One region of the Enterobacter cloacae complex sp. ECNIH7 genome, then DNA from elsewhere that is predicted to be linked to it. Evidence: predicted binding sites of a transcription regulator. Region 1 holds the regulator's gene; each other region holds the start of a gene.
What was found. The regulator PurR, encoded in region 1, represses purine synthesis genes. The targets are predictions, from matches to a motif close to CANGCAAACGTTTGCNTG.

Region 2: purL (phosphoribosylformylglycinamidine synthase) is a predicted target of PurR. The motif match lies at 2,260-2,277, and genes of this name have one in related genera.
Region 3: purH (bifunctional phosphoribosylaminoimidazolecarboxamide formyltransferase/IMP cyclohydrolase) is a predicted target of PurR. The motif match lies at 2,621-2,638, and genes of this name have one in related genera.
Region 4: purM (phosphoribosylformylglycinamidine cyclo-ligase) is a predicted target of PurR. The motif match lies at 1,473-1,490, and genes of this name have one in related genera.

What each region holds. Positions count from the first base shown of each region.
Region 1 is NZ_CP017990.1:2,155,050-2,159,410, reverse strand. It holds gene sodB (superoxide dismutase [Fe]) at 1-500, shown strand, start outside; gene WM95_RS10725 (MFS transporter) at 539-1,705, opposite strand; gene cydH (cytochrome bd-I oxidase subunit CydH) at 1,869-1,958, opposite strand; gene purR (HTH-type transcriptional repressor PurR) at 2,256-3,281, shown strand; gene punR (DNA-binding transcriptional activator PunR) at 3,300-4,211, opposite strand; gene punC (purine nucleoside transporter PunC) at 4,326-4,361, shown strand, end outside.
Region 2 is NZ_CP017990.1:3,713,136-3,717,496, forward strand. It holds gene purL (phosphoribosylformylglycinamidine synthase) at 1-2,174, opposite strand, end outside; gene mltF (membrane-bound lytic murein transglycosylase MltF) at 2,442-3,992, shown strand; gene tadA (tRNA adenosine(34) deaminase TadA) at 3,880-4,361, opposite strand, start outside.
Region 3 is NZ_CP017990.1:265,052-269,412, forward strand. It holds gene purD (phosphoribosylamine--glycine ligase) at 1-908, opposite strand, end outside; gene purH (bifunctional phosphoribosylaminoimidazolecarboxamide formyltransferase/IMP cyclohydrolase) at 924-2,513, opposite strand; rRNA gene WM95_RS01320 (16S ribosomal RNA) at 3,074-4,361, shown strand, end outside.
Region 4 is NZ_CP017990.1:3,630,005-3,634,365, forward strand. It holds gene WM95_RS17845 (6-phospho-beta-glucosidase) at 1-1,284, opposite strand, end outside; gene purM (phosphoribosylformylglycinamidine cyclo-ligase) at 1,551-2,588, shown strand; gene purN (phosphoribosylglycinamide formyltransferase) at 2,585-3,226, shown strand; gene ppk1 (polyphosphate kinase 1) at 3,434-4,361, shown strand, end outside.

The DNA.
Region 1 (4,361 bases):
ACGGCAAGCATCACCAGACGTACGTCACCAACCTGAACAATCTGATCAAGGGCACCGATTTTGAAGGCAAAACGCTGGAAGAGATCGTCCGCAGCTCAGAGGGTGGCGTCTTTAACAACGCGGCTCAGGTGTGGAACCACACCTTCTACTGGCACTGCCTGGCGCCGAATGCCGGCGGTGAACCTGCCGGTGAACTGGCTACCGCTATCAACGCCGCATTTGGCAGCTTCGCGGATTTCAAAGCGAAATTTACCGATGCAGCCATCAAGAACTTCGGTTCTGGCTGGACGTGGCTGGTTAAAGAGGCGGATGGCAAACTGGCTATCGTGTCCACCTCTAACGCGGGTACCCCGCTGACTACCAGCGCTAAGCCGCTGATGACAGTGGACGTATGGGAACACGCTTACTACATTGACTACCGCAACGCGCGTCCGAACTACCTGGAGCACTTCTGGGCACTGGTTAACTGGGACTTTGTCGCGAAGAACTTCGCCGCGTAAGAGACACGCAGAAGGGTTCGCCCTTCTGCGTTTTTGGTTTATTCCGCAGCGCAGGCTGCTTCAGGCTGTTTACGACCCGACATCATCACCAGCAGCAGGCCGAGCGCGGCAATAATCGCCCCCATCACCGGCACAAAGCTGTATCCCAGACCACCTGAAATCACGGCCCCACCGGCCGCGGCGCCCAGGGCATTACCCAGGTTAAACGCACCGATATTCACGGAAGATGAAAGTCCCGGCGCCTCGTGCGCGACACGCATCACGCGCATCTGCAGCGGCGGCACCACGGCGAAAGTGGCGGCTCCCCAGACGACCATCGCAATCGCGGCCCCAAACTCATTGCGCGCCAGCCACGGAATGGCAACCATGATGACTATCAGCAGGGTTAAGAAGCCCTTAAGCGTCCCGCTCACGGAACGGTCGGCAAATTTCCCGCCGAGAAAGTTGCCGATCGAGAAGCCCACGCCAATCAGCACCAGCATCGCGGTCACAAAGAGAGGGGTTGCGTGGGTGATGTCATGCAATACAGGTGAAATATAGGTGTAGAGGGTAAACATCGCCCCTGCCCCCAGCACGGTGGTCAGCAGCGCGGAGAGCACCTGCGGGCGCATCAGCACAGCCAGCTCTTTACGCACTTCCGGACGTTCTCCGGCGCTGCCTTTCGGCAGGGAGAAGAACAGCGCCACCATCGCAATCACGCCCAGTCCGGCCGTCGCCAGGAAGGACATTCGCCAGCCAATAACCTCGCCCAGCCAGGTTGCCGCAGGCACCCCGCCGATGTTGGCAATCGTTAGCCCCATAAACATGGTCGCCACGGCGCTCGCCTGCTTGTGTTTTGGCACCACGCTGGCTGCCACGACCGATCCCAACCCAAAGAACGCGCCGTGGTTAAGGCTGGTCAGAATACGCGATAGCATCAGAGTGGTGTAGTCCGGCGAAATGGCCGAAAGCACGTTGCCCAGGGTGAAAATCGCCATCAGGAAAATCAGCGCATTGCGGCGCGCGCGGTGCGAAAGCAGAAGCGTCATCAGCGGCGCACCGACCATCACGCCGATAGCGTAGGCGCTAATTAACATCCCTGCCGCAGGGATAGAGACATCTACGCCCCGGGCAATAACAGGCAGTAACCCCATCGGGGAGAATTCAGTGGTGCCAATCCCAAAAGCGCCAATCGCCAGGGCCAGCAGGGGAAAATTGATTTTCATGCGTCAACTCCGGATGCCGTGTCATTTGGTGACACAGAACAAAGAAGCGGAAAGCATGACATCAATCACAAAAAATGAGAAGTTAACAAAATGGCAAAAGATTTTTGCCAGAGAAGTAACAATCCGGGGAGTCGGGAGGGAGAAGGCTCTCCCTCCGCGTAAATCAGTGCAGCGCAGCCGTCAGACCGGCCGCAACAATCAGAGCCAGCACAACAACGGTGGTGAACAGCGAAAACTTAAGATCGGAACTCATCAATTTTTCTCCTTTTAATCCCCACACGAAAAGTGAGCTTGCTCATTTTTGCACAGATTACGTCAAAAATCTTCCTGGATTTATACTGATAACCACTTTACCTCTTCCCCTTTTCATCAAGATAGGACAAAATTCCACGCTAAATTTATTAGCGTACCGGCCATTGACCCCCTCCTGACGTCCCGTGTCGTTTTCCCGGCGTGCCGCAATTCAACATTGCGAGATAAGGGTGAGAGAAGGCAAACGTTTACCTTCAAGTTTTTCAGGAGCTTAGGATATGGTCTGGAGTGACATTTAATGGCAACAATTAAAGACGTAGCAAAACGCGCAAACGTTTCCACTACAACCGTATCACATGTAATTAACAAAACCCGCTTTGTGGCGGAAGAGACGCGCAACGCCGTCTGGGCAGCGATCAAAGAGCTGCACTATTCGCCAAGTGCGGTTGCGCGCAGCCTCAAGGTTAATCACACCAAGTCCATTGGATTGCTGGCGACCAGCAGTGAAGCGGCCTATTTTGCCGAGATCATTGAAGCGGTCGAAAAGAACTGCTTCCAGAAAGGCTATACCCTGATTCTGGGCAACGCGTGGAACAGCATTGAAAAACAGCGTGCCTACCTGTCGATGATGGCGCAAAAGCGCGTTGATGGCCTGCTGGTAATGTGCTCCGAGTATCCGGAGTCAGTGCTGTCGATGCTGGAAGAGTATCGCCATATTCCAATGGTGGTGATGGACTGGGGCGAAGCGCGCGCAGACTTCACCGATTCTGTTATCGATAACGCCTTTGAAGGCGGCTATATGGCCGGTCGTTATTTGATCGAACGCGGTCACCGCGAGATTGGCGTGATCCCCGGTCCGCTGGAGCGCAACACCGGCGCGGGCCGTCTGGCCGGTTTTATGAAAGCGATGGAAGAAGCGTTGATCAACGTGCCGGAAAACTGGATTGTGCAGGGCGACTTTGAGCCGGAATCGGGCTACCGCGCGATGCAGCAGATCGTCTCCCAGCCGCACCGTCCGACCGCCGTGTTCTGCGGAGGCGACATCATGGCCATGGGCGCGCTCTGCGCTGCCGACGAGCTGGGCCTGCGCGTACCGCAGGATATTTCCGTGATCGGGTATGACAACGTGCGTAACGCGCGCTTCTTCACCCCGGCGCTGACCACCATTCACCAGCCAAAAGACTCGCTGGGCGAAACGGCCTTTAACATGCTGATGGACAGAATCGTCAACAAGCGTGAAGAGTCGCAGTCCATTGAAGTTCACCCGCGTCTTATCGAACGCCGTTCCGTTGCGGATGGTCCGTTCCGCGACTACCGTCGTTAATCGCTTTACGGGGGCCAGCTACGCTGGCTCCCGTAACCATTCCCGGTTCAGCGTTTCGCTGTCTCCCAGATAATCCAGCAGCCAGGCCATCGCAGGCGAGACATCATTTTGCTGCCATGTCAGGCAGCAGGCCGCATCCGGGAACGGATTCTCCAGCGTCAGCTCAACCCACTCTCCGGTATCGATGCGCGGACGCGCGAAATGAACGGGCACCATCGCGACGCACAGCCCGGCGCTGAGGCACGTCGCCGACGATTCCCAGTCAGGGGCCACCACCCGCCGCTGGTTGTCGAGAAGCCAGGTGATACGCTTGGGCAATGAACGGGACGTATCTTCCAGCACCAGCGACGGCCAGTTGCGCAGCGTGTCATCGCTCAGCGGCCCTTCCATCGCCGCCAGCGGATGGTCGCTTGCCACCACGCATTTCCAGCTCAGCATTCCCATATCGCGAAAGGCGTAACGTCCCCCGACCGGGATCGCCTGCGTGGCCCCAATCGCCATCTCTGCCCTGCCGTCCGCCAGCGCATCCCAGACGCCGTTAAACACCTCCTGCGAGACCCGCAGCTCGACGTCAGAAAAATGACGATAGAAATCGACGATCATCTGCCGGGTGCGCTCGGGTTTAACGATGTTGTCCACCGCGATGGAAAGATGTCCCCGCCAGCCGTTAGCGATCTGCTGACACTGTTCGCGGGTGATCTGCATTTTTTTGATAACAGAACGCCCTTCTTTCAAAAACCACGCGCCTGCGGGCGTTAATTCCACATCACGATGCCGCCGTTCAAACAGCGGAACCGCCAGCCACTCCTCAAGCTGACGCACCGTGTAGCTGATTGCCGAAGGGACGCGGTGCAGCTCCTGCGCCGCACCGCTAAAGCTGCCGTTACGCGCAACAGCATCGACCACTTCAAGAGAATAATCTGACCACATTTTCTGCCTGCAAAATTTTTGAATGCACCCGCCAAATATTAGCGTTTCACAAGCGGCTTTGCACTCCCTACACTCAGCGCCAATGTATACCTGCCTCCTCAGGAGAATAAAATAATGCAACCCAGGAACAGTTTTTTAGTCTGGCTCGGC
Region 2 (4,361 bases), 1.6 Mb from region 1:
GCGGCGATGTTGGTCAGCGCTTCACCGACCGCCAGACGGGCAGAAGCAGCGAAGTCCAGCAGCGCCACCGGGGTACGTTCGCCGAGAGCCATCGCTTCGCCGTAGTAGCTGTCGAGGCTCGCGGTGGTCACGGCGCAGTTAGCGACAGGGATCTGCCACGGGCCGACCATCTGATCGCGCGATACCATACCGGTCACGGTGCGGTCGCCGATGGTCACCAGGAAGGTTTTCTCTGCCACAGCAGGCAGGTGCAGCACGCGGTTGACCGCTTCTGCCACGGTGATGCCCTGGCGATCCAGCGCTTTGCCCGCCGCTTTACGGGTGGTTACGTCGCGGGTCATCTTCGGCGTTTTACCGAGCAGAACGTCGAGCGGCAGATCGATTGGCTGGTTGTCAAAGTGGGTGTCGCTTAAGGAAAGGTGCTGCTCTTCGGTCGCTTCACCGATGACGGCATACGGCGCGCGCTCGCGGCGGCACAGCTCGTCAAACAGCGGCAGCTGGTCGGCAGCAACCGCCAGCACGTAGCGCTCCTGGGATTCGTTACACCAGATTTCCAGCGGGCTCATGCCTGGCTCATCGCTCAGGATATCGCGCAGGTTGAAACGCCCGCCGCGGCCGCCGTCGCTTACCAGCTCCGGCATGGCGTTGGACAAACCGCCCGCGCCCACGTCGTGAATGAAGAGGATCGGGTTAGCGTCGCCCAGCTGCCAGCAGCGGTCGATCACTTCCTGGCAGCGGCGCTCCATCTCAGGGTTGTCGCGCTGCACGGAGGCGAAGTCGAGATCCGCATCAGACTGGCCGGAGGCCATAGAAGAGGCCGCCCCGCCGCCCAGACCGATGTTCATCGCCGGGCCGCCCAGTACGATCAGCTTCGCGCCGACGACGATCTCGCCTTTCTGCACGTGATCGGCACGGATGTTGCCGATCCCGCCCGCCAGCATGATCGGTTTGTGGTAGCCGCGCAGCTCTTCGCCGTTGTGGCTGTCCACTTTCTCTTCATAGGTGCGGAAGTAACCGTTCAGCGCCGGACGACCAAATTCGTTGTTAAACGCCGCGCCGCCCAGCGGGCCTTCGGTCATGATATCCAGAGCGGTCACGATACGCTCTGGCTTGCCGAAATCTTCTTCCCACGGCTGTTCAAAGCCCGGGATACGCAGGTTAGAGACGGAGAAACCGACCAGACCCGCTTTGGGTTTAGCGCCACGACCGGTCGCACCTTCATCACGGATTTCACCGCCGGAGCCGGTCGCCGCGCCCGGCCACGGGGAGATCGCCGTCGGGTGGTTGTGGGTTTCCACTTTCATCAGGATATGCGCGGGCTCCTGATGGAAGTCATAGCGCCCTGCTTCGCGATCGGCGAAGAAGCGGCCCACCTCGGAACCTTCCATTACCGCGGCGTTGTCCTTATAGGCAGACAGCACGTGGTCAGGGGTTTGCTCCATGGTGTTTTTGATCATTTTGAACAGCGACTTCGGCTGCTGTTCGCCGTCAATAATCCAGTCGGCGTTGAAAATCTTGTGGCGGCAGTGCTCAGAGTTAGCCTGCGCGAACATGTAGAGTTCGATGTCGTTCGGGTTACGGTTGAGCTTAACAAACGCATCCTGCAGGTAATCAATTTCGTCTTCAGCCAGCGCCAGGCCGAGACGCAGGTTGGCGTCAATCAGCGCCTGACGGCCCTGCCCCAGCAGGTCTACGCTCTGTACCGGCGCAGGCTGATGGTGAGAGAAAAGCTTCTGCGCGTCATCGAGAGAGGCAAATACGCTCTCCATCATGCGATCGTGCAGTTCAGCCGCAACCGCCTGCCACTGCGCGTCGCTCAGGGTAGAGGCTTCCACGTAGTACGCCACGCCGCGTTCCAGACGGTTAATCTGGCTCAGGCCACAGTTGTGGGCGATGTCGGTGGCTTTGGAAGACCAGGGGGAGATGGTGCCCGGACGAGGCGTCGCAAGGATCAGTTTGCCGGTTGGCGTATGGCTGCTCAGGCTTGGACCATACTTGAGCAGGCGTTCCAGCTGTACGCGCTCCTCTGCATTCAGGGGGGCATTCAGGTCAGCAAAATGGACATACTCAGCGTAAATATTGCTTACCGGAAGGTCGGCCGCCTGAAAACGTGCCAGCAGTTTAGTGATACGGAAGGCAGACAGTGCAGGCGAACCACGCAGAATTTCCATCATAAGTCTCTCGTCTTCGAAGCGCCGGGGCGCTTACAGTGTGCGCAAGGGGGGAAAACGGGCGTCATTATAGAGAATCCTGAGCGCCGACGAAACCGTTTGCGTCGAAATAAAATTTGCACAGAGATTTAACAATAGATGTGACCTGTCTCTCTAATTGGTTGCCAAGTGGCGCAAGTTTACGCAAAATGCCGCTCATTCAATGGCAAACCTTATGATTAACATGGCTACAGCAAACTGAGGCAACCGGCGTCGCAGAGAATTAACTAATTGAAAAAATTAAAGATTAATTATCTGCTCATCGGCATTGTAACGTTGCTGCTGGCAGTGGCCCTCTGGCCTTCCATCCCCTGGTTCGGCAAAGCCGAAAACCGTATCGCCGCCATTCAGAAGCGGGGGGAATTGCGCGTCAGTACCCTCAACTCCCCGCTGATTTACAGCGACGTCAACGGCAAAATCATTGGTCTGGATTATGAACTTGCACAACAGTTCGCCGACTATCTTGGCGTGAAGCTTAAAATCACCGTCCGCCAGAATATCAACGAGCTGTTTGACGACCTCGATAACGACGATGCCGATATGCTCGCCGCCGGGCTGGTGTATAACAGCGAGCGCAGCAAGAACTACCAGCCAGGCCCGACCTACTACTCCGTTTCTCAGCAGCTGGTTTACCGCGTCGGGAGCCTGCGCCCGCGCTCGCTGGCTTCAATTAACGATCGGCAGCTGACGATTGCGCCCGGCCACGTGGTGATTGACGATCTGCGGGAGCTCAAGGAGAAGAAATATCCCGACCTGAGCTGGACGGTGGATCCGAAACTCGGCACGACGGAGCTGCTGGAGCAGGTAAAAGATCAGAAGGTGCCCTACACCATCGCCGATTCGGTCGCGATCAGCCTGTTCCAGCGGGTGCATCCTGAAATCGCCGTGGCGCTGGACGTCACCGACGAGCAGCCCGTGACCTGGTTTAGCCAGCTTGATGACGATCAGACCTTCTCTGCCGCGATGCTTGATTTCTTCAACACCATCAATGAAGACGGTACCCTGGCGCGTCTGGAGGAGAAGTACCTCGGGCACGGCGATGACTTTGACTACGTTGATACCCGCAGCTTCCTGCGCGCGGTAGACAGCGTCCTGCCGGACCTGCAGCCGTTGTTCGAAAAATACGCCCAGGAGATTGACTGGAAGCTGCTGGCGGCTATTTCGTATCAGGAATCCCACTGGGACACCCAGGCCACGTCGCCCACGGGCGTACGCGGTTTGATGATGTTAACCAAAAATACCGCGCTGAGCCTGGGCGTCAATGACCGTACCGATGCCGAACAGAGCATCAGCGGCGGCGCGCGCTACCTGCAGGATATGATGGCCAAAGTACCGGAAACGGTGCCGGAAGAAGAGCGGATCTGGTTTGCGCTGGCGGCCTACAATATGGGCTACGCGCATATGCTTGATGCGCGAGCGTTGACGGCCAAAACGAAAGGTAACCCGGACAGCTGGTCAGACGTTAAGCAGCGCCTGCCGCTGCTGAGCCAAAAGCCATGGTATAACAAGCTGACATACGGCTACGCGCGCGGGCATGAAGCCTACGCCTACGTGGAAAATATCCGTAAATATCAGATTAGCCTGGTCGGGTATCTGCTGGAGAAAGAGAAAGAGGCGACGGAGGCCAAACAGCTGGCTCAAAGCTACCCGGTCGTGGCGCCGGACGAGCTTAATCGTCCGACAGCTTCAATTCTGCCTTTTGCTGCTTTTTCTGCTGACGGCGCATTCGAAAGAAATCGCTTAATAGCCCCGAACACTCTGGTGCAAGCACCCCACCGATAGTCTTCACCTGGTGGTTCATGCCCGGGTGACCCAGCACGTCCATCAGCGAACCGGCCGCACCGGTTTTTTCATCCCGCGCCCCGAAAACCAACGTCCCGATCCGGCTGTGCACCATCGCGCCGGAGCACATCACGCACGGCTCCAGCGTCACATACAGCGTGGTATCAAGCAGACGATAGTTTTGCAGCACCAGACCGCCCTGGCGAAGCGCCATGATTTCGGCATGCGCAGTAGGATCGTGGCGGCCGATGGGACGGTTCCACCCTTCGCCAATCACCTGATTGTTATGAACCAGCACCGCGCCCACGGGCACTTCGCCCTCGTCCCAGGCGCGTTGAGCCAGCGTCAGCGCGTGGCGCATCCAGTATT
Region 3 (4,361 bases), 1.9 Mb from region 1:
ATGCGCAGCATGATGGGCTGCGTTTCCGGATCGCCAAAGCGGCAGTTGAATTCGATGACCTTAGGATTGCCCTGCTTGTCGATCATCAGACCCGCATAGAGGAAACCGGTGTAGGTGTTGCCTTCCGCCGCCATCCCTTTCACGGTTGGCCAAATGATGCGATCCATGGTGCGCTGGTGGACTTCGTCAGTCACTACCGGAGCAGGGGAGTAAGCGCCCATTCCGCCAGTATTCGGGCCGGTATCGCCATTACCCACACGCTTGTGATCCTGGCTAGTGGCCATCGGCAGAACGTGCTCGCCGTCGACCATCACGATAAAGCTCGCTTCTTCACCGTCGAGGAACTCTTCGATCACGATGCGGTGGCCCGCATCGCCAAAGGCGTTGCCCGCCAGCATATCCTGAACCGCGGCTTCTGCTTCCTCGAGGGTCATCGCGACGATAACGCCTTTACCAGCAGCCAGACCGTCGGCCTTGATGACAATCGGCGCGCCTTTTTCACGCAGATAGGCCAGGGCTGGCTCCACTTCGGTGAAGTTCTGATATTCCGCCGTCGGGATGTTGTGACGCGCGAGGAAATCTTTGGTGAAGGCTTTGGAGCCTTCCAGCTGCGCGGCGCCTTCCGTTGGCCCGAAGATTGTCATGCCCGCCGCGCGGAACGCATCCACCACGCCAATCACCAGCGGCGCTTCCGGGCCGACGATGGTCAGATCGATTTTCTCGCTCTGGGCAAAGCTCAGCAGCGCAGGAATATCGGTTACGCCAATAGCCACGTTTTGCAGCGCGGGTTCCAGCGCGGTTCCGGCGTTGCCCGGTGCTACGAAGACTGTTTTCACCAGCGGAGACTGCGCCGCTTTCCACGCCAGAGCGTGCTCGCGTCCGCCGTTACCAATAACTAATACTTTCATTTTCTGCTCCGGGAATTAATGGCGGAAGTGGCGCATGTCGGTGAAGATCATTGCAATGCCATGTTCGTCGGCAGCGGCAATCACTTCGTCGTCGCGAATTGAGCCGCCAGGCTGGATCACACAGGTGATGCCCACTGCAGCCGCCGCGTCGATACCGTCACGGAACGGGAAGAAGGCGTCAGAAGCCATGGCGGAGCCTTTTACTTCCAGACCTTCGTCACCTGCTTTAATGCCCGCGATTTTCGCGGAGTAAACGCGGCTCATCTGGCCTGCGCCTATCCCGATAGTCATGTTTTCTTTGGCGTAGACGATGGCGTTGGATTTGACGAACTTCGCGACCTTCCAGCAGAACAGAGCGTCACGCAGTTCCTGTTCGGTCGGTTGACGTTTGGTTACCACGCGCAGGTCGGCTTCTGTCACCATACCCAGATCGCGGTCCTGAACCAGCAGGCCGCCGTTCACACGCTTGAAGTCCAGGCCCGGCACGCGTTCTGCCCACTGGCCGCAAACCAGCACGCGTACGTTCTGTTTCGCCGCGGTGATTTTCAGCGCCTCTTCGGATGCCGATGGCGCGATGATCACTTCAACGAACTGGCGGGAGATGATGGCCTGCGCGGTTTCAGCATCCAGCTCGCGGTTGAAGGCGATAATGCCGCCGAACGCGGAGGTCGGGTCGGTTTTGTAGGCGCGATCGTAGGCGTCCAGAATAGAGGTGCTTACCGCAACACCGCATGGGTTCGCATGCTTGACGATAACGCAGGCCGGCTCGCTGAACTCTTTCACGCATTCCAGCGCGGCGTCGGTGTCAGCAATGTTGTTATAGGAGAGCGCTTTGCCCTGAACCTGCTGAGCGGTCGCAACAGAGGCTTCTTTTACCTCTTCTTCTATATAGAAGGCTGCCTGCTGGTGGCTGTTCTCGCCGTAACGCATATCCTGCTTCTTAATGAAGTTCAGATTCAGGGTGCGCGGGAAACGGCCAGAAGGATTTTTGCTTTCACTGTGGTAAGCAGGCACCAGGCTACCGAAGTAGTTGGCGATCATGCTGTCGTACGCCGCGGTGTGCTCGAAGGCTTTGATGGCGAGGTCGAAACGCGTTTCCAGAGTCAGTGACCCTTCGTTGGCATCCATCTCATTAATAATGGTTTCGTAATCGCTGCTCTTTACGACGATGGCCACATCTTTATGGTTCTTGGCCGCGGAGCGCACCATGGTTGGGCCGCCGATATCAATATTCTCTACGGCATCTTCCAGAGAACAGTTTTCGCGGGCTACGGTCTGGGCAAACGGGTAGAGGTTAACGACAACCATGTCGATTGGCGCGATGTCATACTGTTCCATAATGGCGTCGTCCTGACCGCGACGGCCAAGAATACCACCGTGCACTTTCGGATGCAGGGTTTTGACGCGTCCATCCATCATTTCCGGGAAACCGGTGTAATCGGACACTTCGGTTACCGGCAGACCTTTATCTGCTAACAGGCGAGCGGTACCGCCTGTAGAAAGCAGCTCCACACCGCGTGCGGAAAGTGCCTGAGCGAATTCGACGATACCGGCTTTATCAGAAACACTGAGCAGAGCGCGGCGGACTGGACGACGTTGTTGCATGGTAAATCCCCTGGATTTCACGATTACAGAGAGCGTTAGATGAATTTTCCTGCGAAAAACTCATCTAACACACCTGACGGGGCATCCTTATTAAGCGCGAGCATTTTAACGAAAACGTTTGCGCAACGCTCGCACATTTTCACTTTTTCGTATCATTGTGGATAAGTCTGTGTGTAAAAAGGTATAAGGCGGGGTTTTGCTGTGGAATGCAGCAGTCAGTCATTTTTCTGACATTTAGCGGTTGCGGCCTGCTGAGAACTCCCTATAATGCGCCTCCATCGACACGGCGGATGTGAATCACTTCACAAACAGCCCGGTCGGTTGAAGAGAAAAAATCCTGAAATAACGGATTGACTCTGAAAGAGGAAAGCGTAATATACGCCACCTCGCAACGGTGAGCGAAAGCCGCGTTGCACTGCTCTTTAACAATTTATCAGACAATCTGTGTGGGCACTCAAAGTGACATGGATTCTTAACGTCGCAAGACGAAAAATGAATACCAAGTCTCTGAGTGAACATACGTAATTCATTACGAAGTTTAATTCACGAGCATCAAACTTAAATTGAAGAGTTTGATCATGGCTCAGATTGAACGCTGGCGGCAGGCCTAACACATGCAAGTCGAGCGGCAGCGGAAAGTAGCTTGCTACTTTGCCGGCGAGCGGCGGACGGGTGAGTAATGTCTGGGAAACTGCCTGATGGAGGGGGATAACTACTGGAAACGGTAGCTAATACCGCATAACGTCGCAAGACCAAAGAGGGGGACCTTCGGGCCTCTTGCCATCAGATGTGCCCAGATGGGATTAGCTAGTAGGTGGGGTAACGGCTCACCTAGGCGACGATCCCTAGCTGGTCTGAGAGGATGACCAGCCACACTGGAACTGAGACACGGTCCAGACTCCTACGGGAGGCAGCAGTGGGGAATATTGCACAATGGGCGCAAGCCTGATGCAGCCATGCCGCGTGTATGAAGAAGGCCTTCGGGTTGTAAAGTACTTTCAGCGGGGAGGAAGGTGCTGAGGCTAATAACCTCAGCAATTGACGTTACCCGCAGAAGAAGCACCGGCTAACTCCGTGCCAGCAGCCGCGGTAATACGGAGGGTGCAAGCGTTAATCGGAATTACTGGGCGTAAAGCGCACGCAGGCGGTCTGTCAAGTCGGATGTGAAATCCCCGGGCTCAACCTGGGAACTGCATTCGAAACTGGCAGGCTAGAGTCTTGTAGAGGGGGGTAGAATTCCAGGTGTAGCGGTGAAATGCGTAGAGATCTGGAGGAATACCGGTGGCGAAGGCGGCCCCCTGGACAAAGACTGACGCTCAGGTGCGAAAGCGTGGGGAGCAAACAGGATTAGATACCCTGGTAGTCCACGCCGTAAACGATGTCGACTTGGAGGTTGTGCCCTTGAGGCGTGGCTTCCGGAGCTAACGCGTTAAGTCGACCGCCTGGGGAGTACGGCCGCAAGGTTAAAACTCAAATGAATTGACGGGGGCCCGCACAAGCGGTGGAGCATGTGGTTTAATTCGATGCAACGCGAAGAACCTTACCTACTCTTGACATCCAGAGAACTTAGCAGAGATGCTTTGGTGCCTTCGGGAACTCTGAGACAGGTGCTGCATGGCTGTCGTCAGCTCGTGTTGTGAAATGTTGGGTTAAGTCCCGCAACGAGCGCAACCCTTATCCTTTGTTGCCAGCGGTCCGGCCGGGAACTCAAAGGAGACTGCCAGTGATAAACTGGAGGAAGGTGGGGATGACGTCAAGTCATCATGGCCCTTACGAGTAGGGCTACACACGTGCTACAATGGCGCATACAAAGAGAAGCGACCTCGCGAGAGCAAGCGGACCTCATAA
Region 4 (4,361 bases), 1.5 Mb from region 1:
CACCAGGTCGATACAGCCCCAGGGGGTGTAGCCCATCAGATCCACGCCATCTTCCACCACCGCTTTTTTCATCTCGCGGATGTGGGCGGCCAGATAATCAATACGGTACTGGTCGTTCACCGTGCCGTCGCTCTCCTGCACGTCGATCGCGCCAAAGCCGTTCTCAACGATAAACAGCGGCAGCTGGTAGTGATCCCAGAACCAGTTCAGGGAGTAGCGCAGCCCGACCGGGTCAATCTGCCAGCCCCAGTCGGATTTCTGGACGTACGGGTTAGAGACCAGGCTCTTGCTTTCGTCGTAATCCAGCTGCGGGTTGTCCGCCGTCGCCTTGGTGGCGAAGGACATGTAGTAGCTGAAGCCGATGTAATCGACGCAGCCCTGCTTCAGCGCGGCTTTATCCTCTTCGGTTATATCCAGCGCGAAGCCGCGACGTTCGAAGTAGTTGAGCAGGTGCTGCGGGTACCTGCCGCGCACGTGCACGTCGGTGAACCAGTAGCGGCGATGCATGGCGTTCATCGCCATCATCATATCGTCCGGCGCACAGGTCAGCGGGTAGATAGGACACATGGCAATCATGCAGCCAATCTGCAGCGACGGGTTAATCTCGCGCCCCGCCTTCACCGCCAGGGCGCTGGCCACCAGCTCATAGTGCGCCGCCTGGAACATCACCGGTTCACGGTCTTCACCCGGCGCGTACTTCAGCCCGGAGTTCGTAAACGGCGCAAAGTCTTCGTGGAAGTTAGCCTGGTTGTTGATCTCGTTGAAGGTCATCCAGTACTTCACCTTATGCTGGTAGCGCTGGAACACCACTTTTGCAAAACGAACGAAGAAGTCGATCAGCTTACGGTTGCGCCAGCCACCGTATTCGGTGACCAGATGGAAAGGCATCTCGAAGTGAGACAGGGTGATAACCGGTTCGATGCCGTACTTCAGGCATTCGTCGAACAGATCGTCATAGAATTTCAGGCCAGCCTCGTTAGGCTCAAGCTCGTCGCCTTTCGGGAAGATCCGCGTCCAGGCAATAGAGGTGCGGAAGCATTTGAACCCCATCTCGGCAAAGAGTCTGATGTCTTCTTTATAGCGGTGGTAGAAATCGATGGCTTCATGGTTAGGATAATTTTTCCCCTCCAGCACGCCGTTGGTGATTTCACGCGGCACGCCGTGCGCCCCCGCGGTCATGACATCGGCAACGCTCACGCCCTTGCCGCCCTCTTTCCAGCCGCCTTCCAGCTGGTGCGCCGCAACGGCCCCGCCCCACAGAAAATCTGCTTTAAATCCTGACATTCGCTTTCCCTCATTCTGCGTTATTTTCTGCAAAAACAATTACAGAAACCGGTTTCAGTTCGATGATGTGCAAAGGGCATAGCTGTTGCAAGCAGTTCTCAGAAACCGGTTTCATTTTCGTGAACAGAGTCAAGTTTGGCTGCATTCATAAGGCACACAGAAAAAAAGATCCCCACCTCCAGAATAGGCTCGCAAACGTTTGCCTGGACTGTTAGAATTGCGCCGATTTTTCTTACTAGCTATGCAATCGCGTGGGGATTTAAGCCGTGACCAACAAAACTTCTCTCAGCTACAAAGATGCCGGTGTTGATATTGACGCAGGTAATGCGCTGGTTGACCGAATCAAAGGTGTGGTGAAAAAAACCCGCCGCCCGGAAGTGATGGGTGGTCTGGGTGGATTCGGCGCACTGTGCGCGCTGCCGCAAAAATATCGTGAACCTGTTCTGGTCTCGGGTACTGACGGTGTAGGCACCAAACTGCGCCTGGCGATGGATTTAAAACGTCACGACACGATCGGTATCGATCTGGTCGCGATGTGCGTGAATGACCTGGTGGTACAGGGCGCAGAGCCGCTGTTCTTCCTCGATTACTACGCGACCGGCAAACTGGACGTGGATACCGCTGCCAGCGTGATTAACGGTATCGCCGAAGGCTGTCTGCAGTCCGGCTGTGCGCTTGTCGGTGGTGAAACCGCGGAAATGCCGGGCATGTATCACGGCGAAGATTATGACGTCGCGGGCTTCTGCGTCGGCGTAGTAGAAAAATCAGAAATTATCGACGGCAGCAAAGTGGCCGATGGCGATGTGCTGATCGCGCTGGCCTCCAGCGGCCCGCACTCCAACGGCTACTCCCTGGTGCGTAAAATCCTCGAAGTGAGCGGCTGTGACCCGCTGACGACCGAGCTTGACGGCAAACCGCTGGCTGACCATCTGCTGGCGCCGACCCGCATCTACGTGAAAAACGTGCTTGAGCTTATCGAGAACGTCGACGTTCACGCTATCGCTCACCTGACCGGCGGCGGCTTCTGGGAAAACATCCCGCGCGTCCTGCCGGACAACACCCAGGCGGTGATCGACGAATCGTCATGGCAGTGGCCAGCCGTGTTTAACTGGCTGCAGACCGCGGGCAACGTGAGCTCTCACGAAATGTACCGCACCTTTAACTGCGGCGTGGGGATGGTTATCGCCCTGCCCGCGAGCGAAGCGGATAAAGCGGTTAAGCTGCTGACTGAAAAAGGTGAAAACGCGTGGAAAATCGGTACGATTAAAGCTTCCGATTCCGAACAGCGTGTGGTCATTGAATGAAAAACATCGTGGTGCTCATTTCCGGCAACGGAAGCAATTTGCAGGCCATCATAGACGCCTGCAAGCAGAAGAAAATCAATGGCACCATTCGGGCAGTTTTCAGCAACAAGGCCGACGCGTTCGGCCTTGAGCGCGCGCGGGAAGCGAACATTCCCGCGCACGCGCTGGAAGCCAGCCAGTTCGCCGGGCGTGAAGCCTTTGACCGCGAGCTGGTGCATGAGATTGATGCCTACGCGCCGGACGTGGTCGTGCTGGCGGGCTATATGCGTATTCTGAGCCCGGCCTTCGTCGAACACTTCGCCGGTCGTCTGCTGAATATCCACCCTTCCCTGCTGCCAAAATATCCCGGCCTGCATACCCATCGTCAGGTTCTGGAAAACGGCGATGAGGAGCACGGTACCTCCGTGCATTTCGTTACCGACGAGCTGGACGGCGGTCCGGTGATCCTGCAGGCGAAAGTTCCGGTCTTTGACGGCGACAGCGAAGAAGACGTGACCGAACGTGTGCAGACCCAGGAACACGCCATTTACCCGCTGGTGGTCAGCTGGTTTGTCGACGGGCGTCTCGAGATGCGCGACGGTGCAGCCTGGCTGGACGGCGTGAAGTTACCCCCGCAGGGTTATGCGGCCGAAGAGTAGTTTGTTATGTCGGGTGGCGCTGCTGTGCTTACCCGACCTGTACATTGCATTACCCGATATCCCCTTCTCCAACCTTCTAAAATCCCCAACAAAAAAAATAACTGTCATACTTTTCTGGCACTGTTGGACATATCGTGGAATTGCTCGCCATAATAAGGACGAGACGGATTTACCACGTCCTGTGATTGAACTGGAGTGTGAGCTGTAATGGGTCAGGAAAAGTTATATATCGAGAAAGAGCTAAGCTGGTTAGCATTCAACGAACGTGTACTCCAGGAAGCGGCAGACAAAAGTAACCCGCTTATCGAGCGCATGCGTTTTTTGGGCATTTATTCCAACAACCTGGATGAGTTCTACAAGGTTCGCTTTGCCGAGCTGAAAAGACGCATCATCATCAGCGAAGAACAGGGCTTAAACTCGCACTCGCGGCATCTGCTGGGCAAAATCCAGTCCCGCGTGCTGAAAGCCGATCAGGAATTTGACGGCCTGTATAACGAACTGCTGCTGGAGATGGCGCGCAATCAAATCTTCCTGATTAACGAACGCCAGCTTTCCGTTAACCAACAAAACTGGCTGCGCCACTACTTCAAACACTACCTGCGCCAGCACATTACCCCGATTCTCATCAACCGCGAAACCGATCTGGTTCAGTTCCTGAAAGATGATTACACCTACCTGGCGGTGGAAATTATTCGCGGTGAGTCTATCCGTTACGCGCTGCTGGAGATCCCGTCCGACAAGGTGCCGCGCTTTGTGAACCTGCCGCCGGAAACCCCGCGCAGACGCAAGCCGATGATCCTGCTGGACAACATCCTGCGCTACTGTCTGGACGACATCTTCAAAGGCTTCTTCGATTACGATGCGTTAAACGCCTATTCGATGAAGATGACCCGTGACGCCGAATATGACCTGGTACACGAGATGGAGGCCAGCCTGATGGAGCTGATGTCCTCCAGCCTGAAACAGCGCCTGACGGCCGAGCCGGTGCGCTTTGTCTATCAGCGCGATATGCCGGACGCCATGGTGGAGATGCTGCGCGATAAACTGACCATTTCGCGCTATGACTCCATCGTGCCGGGCGGTCGTTACCACAACTTTAAAGACTTTATTGGCTTCCCGAACGTCGGCAAAGCCA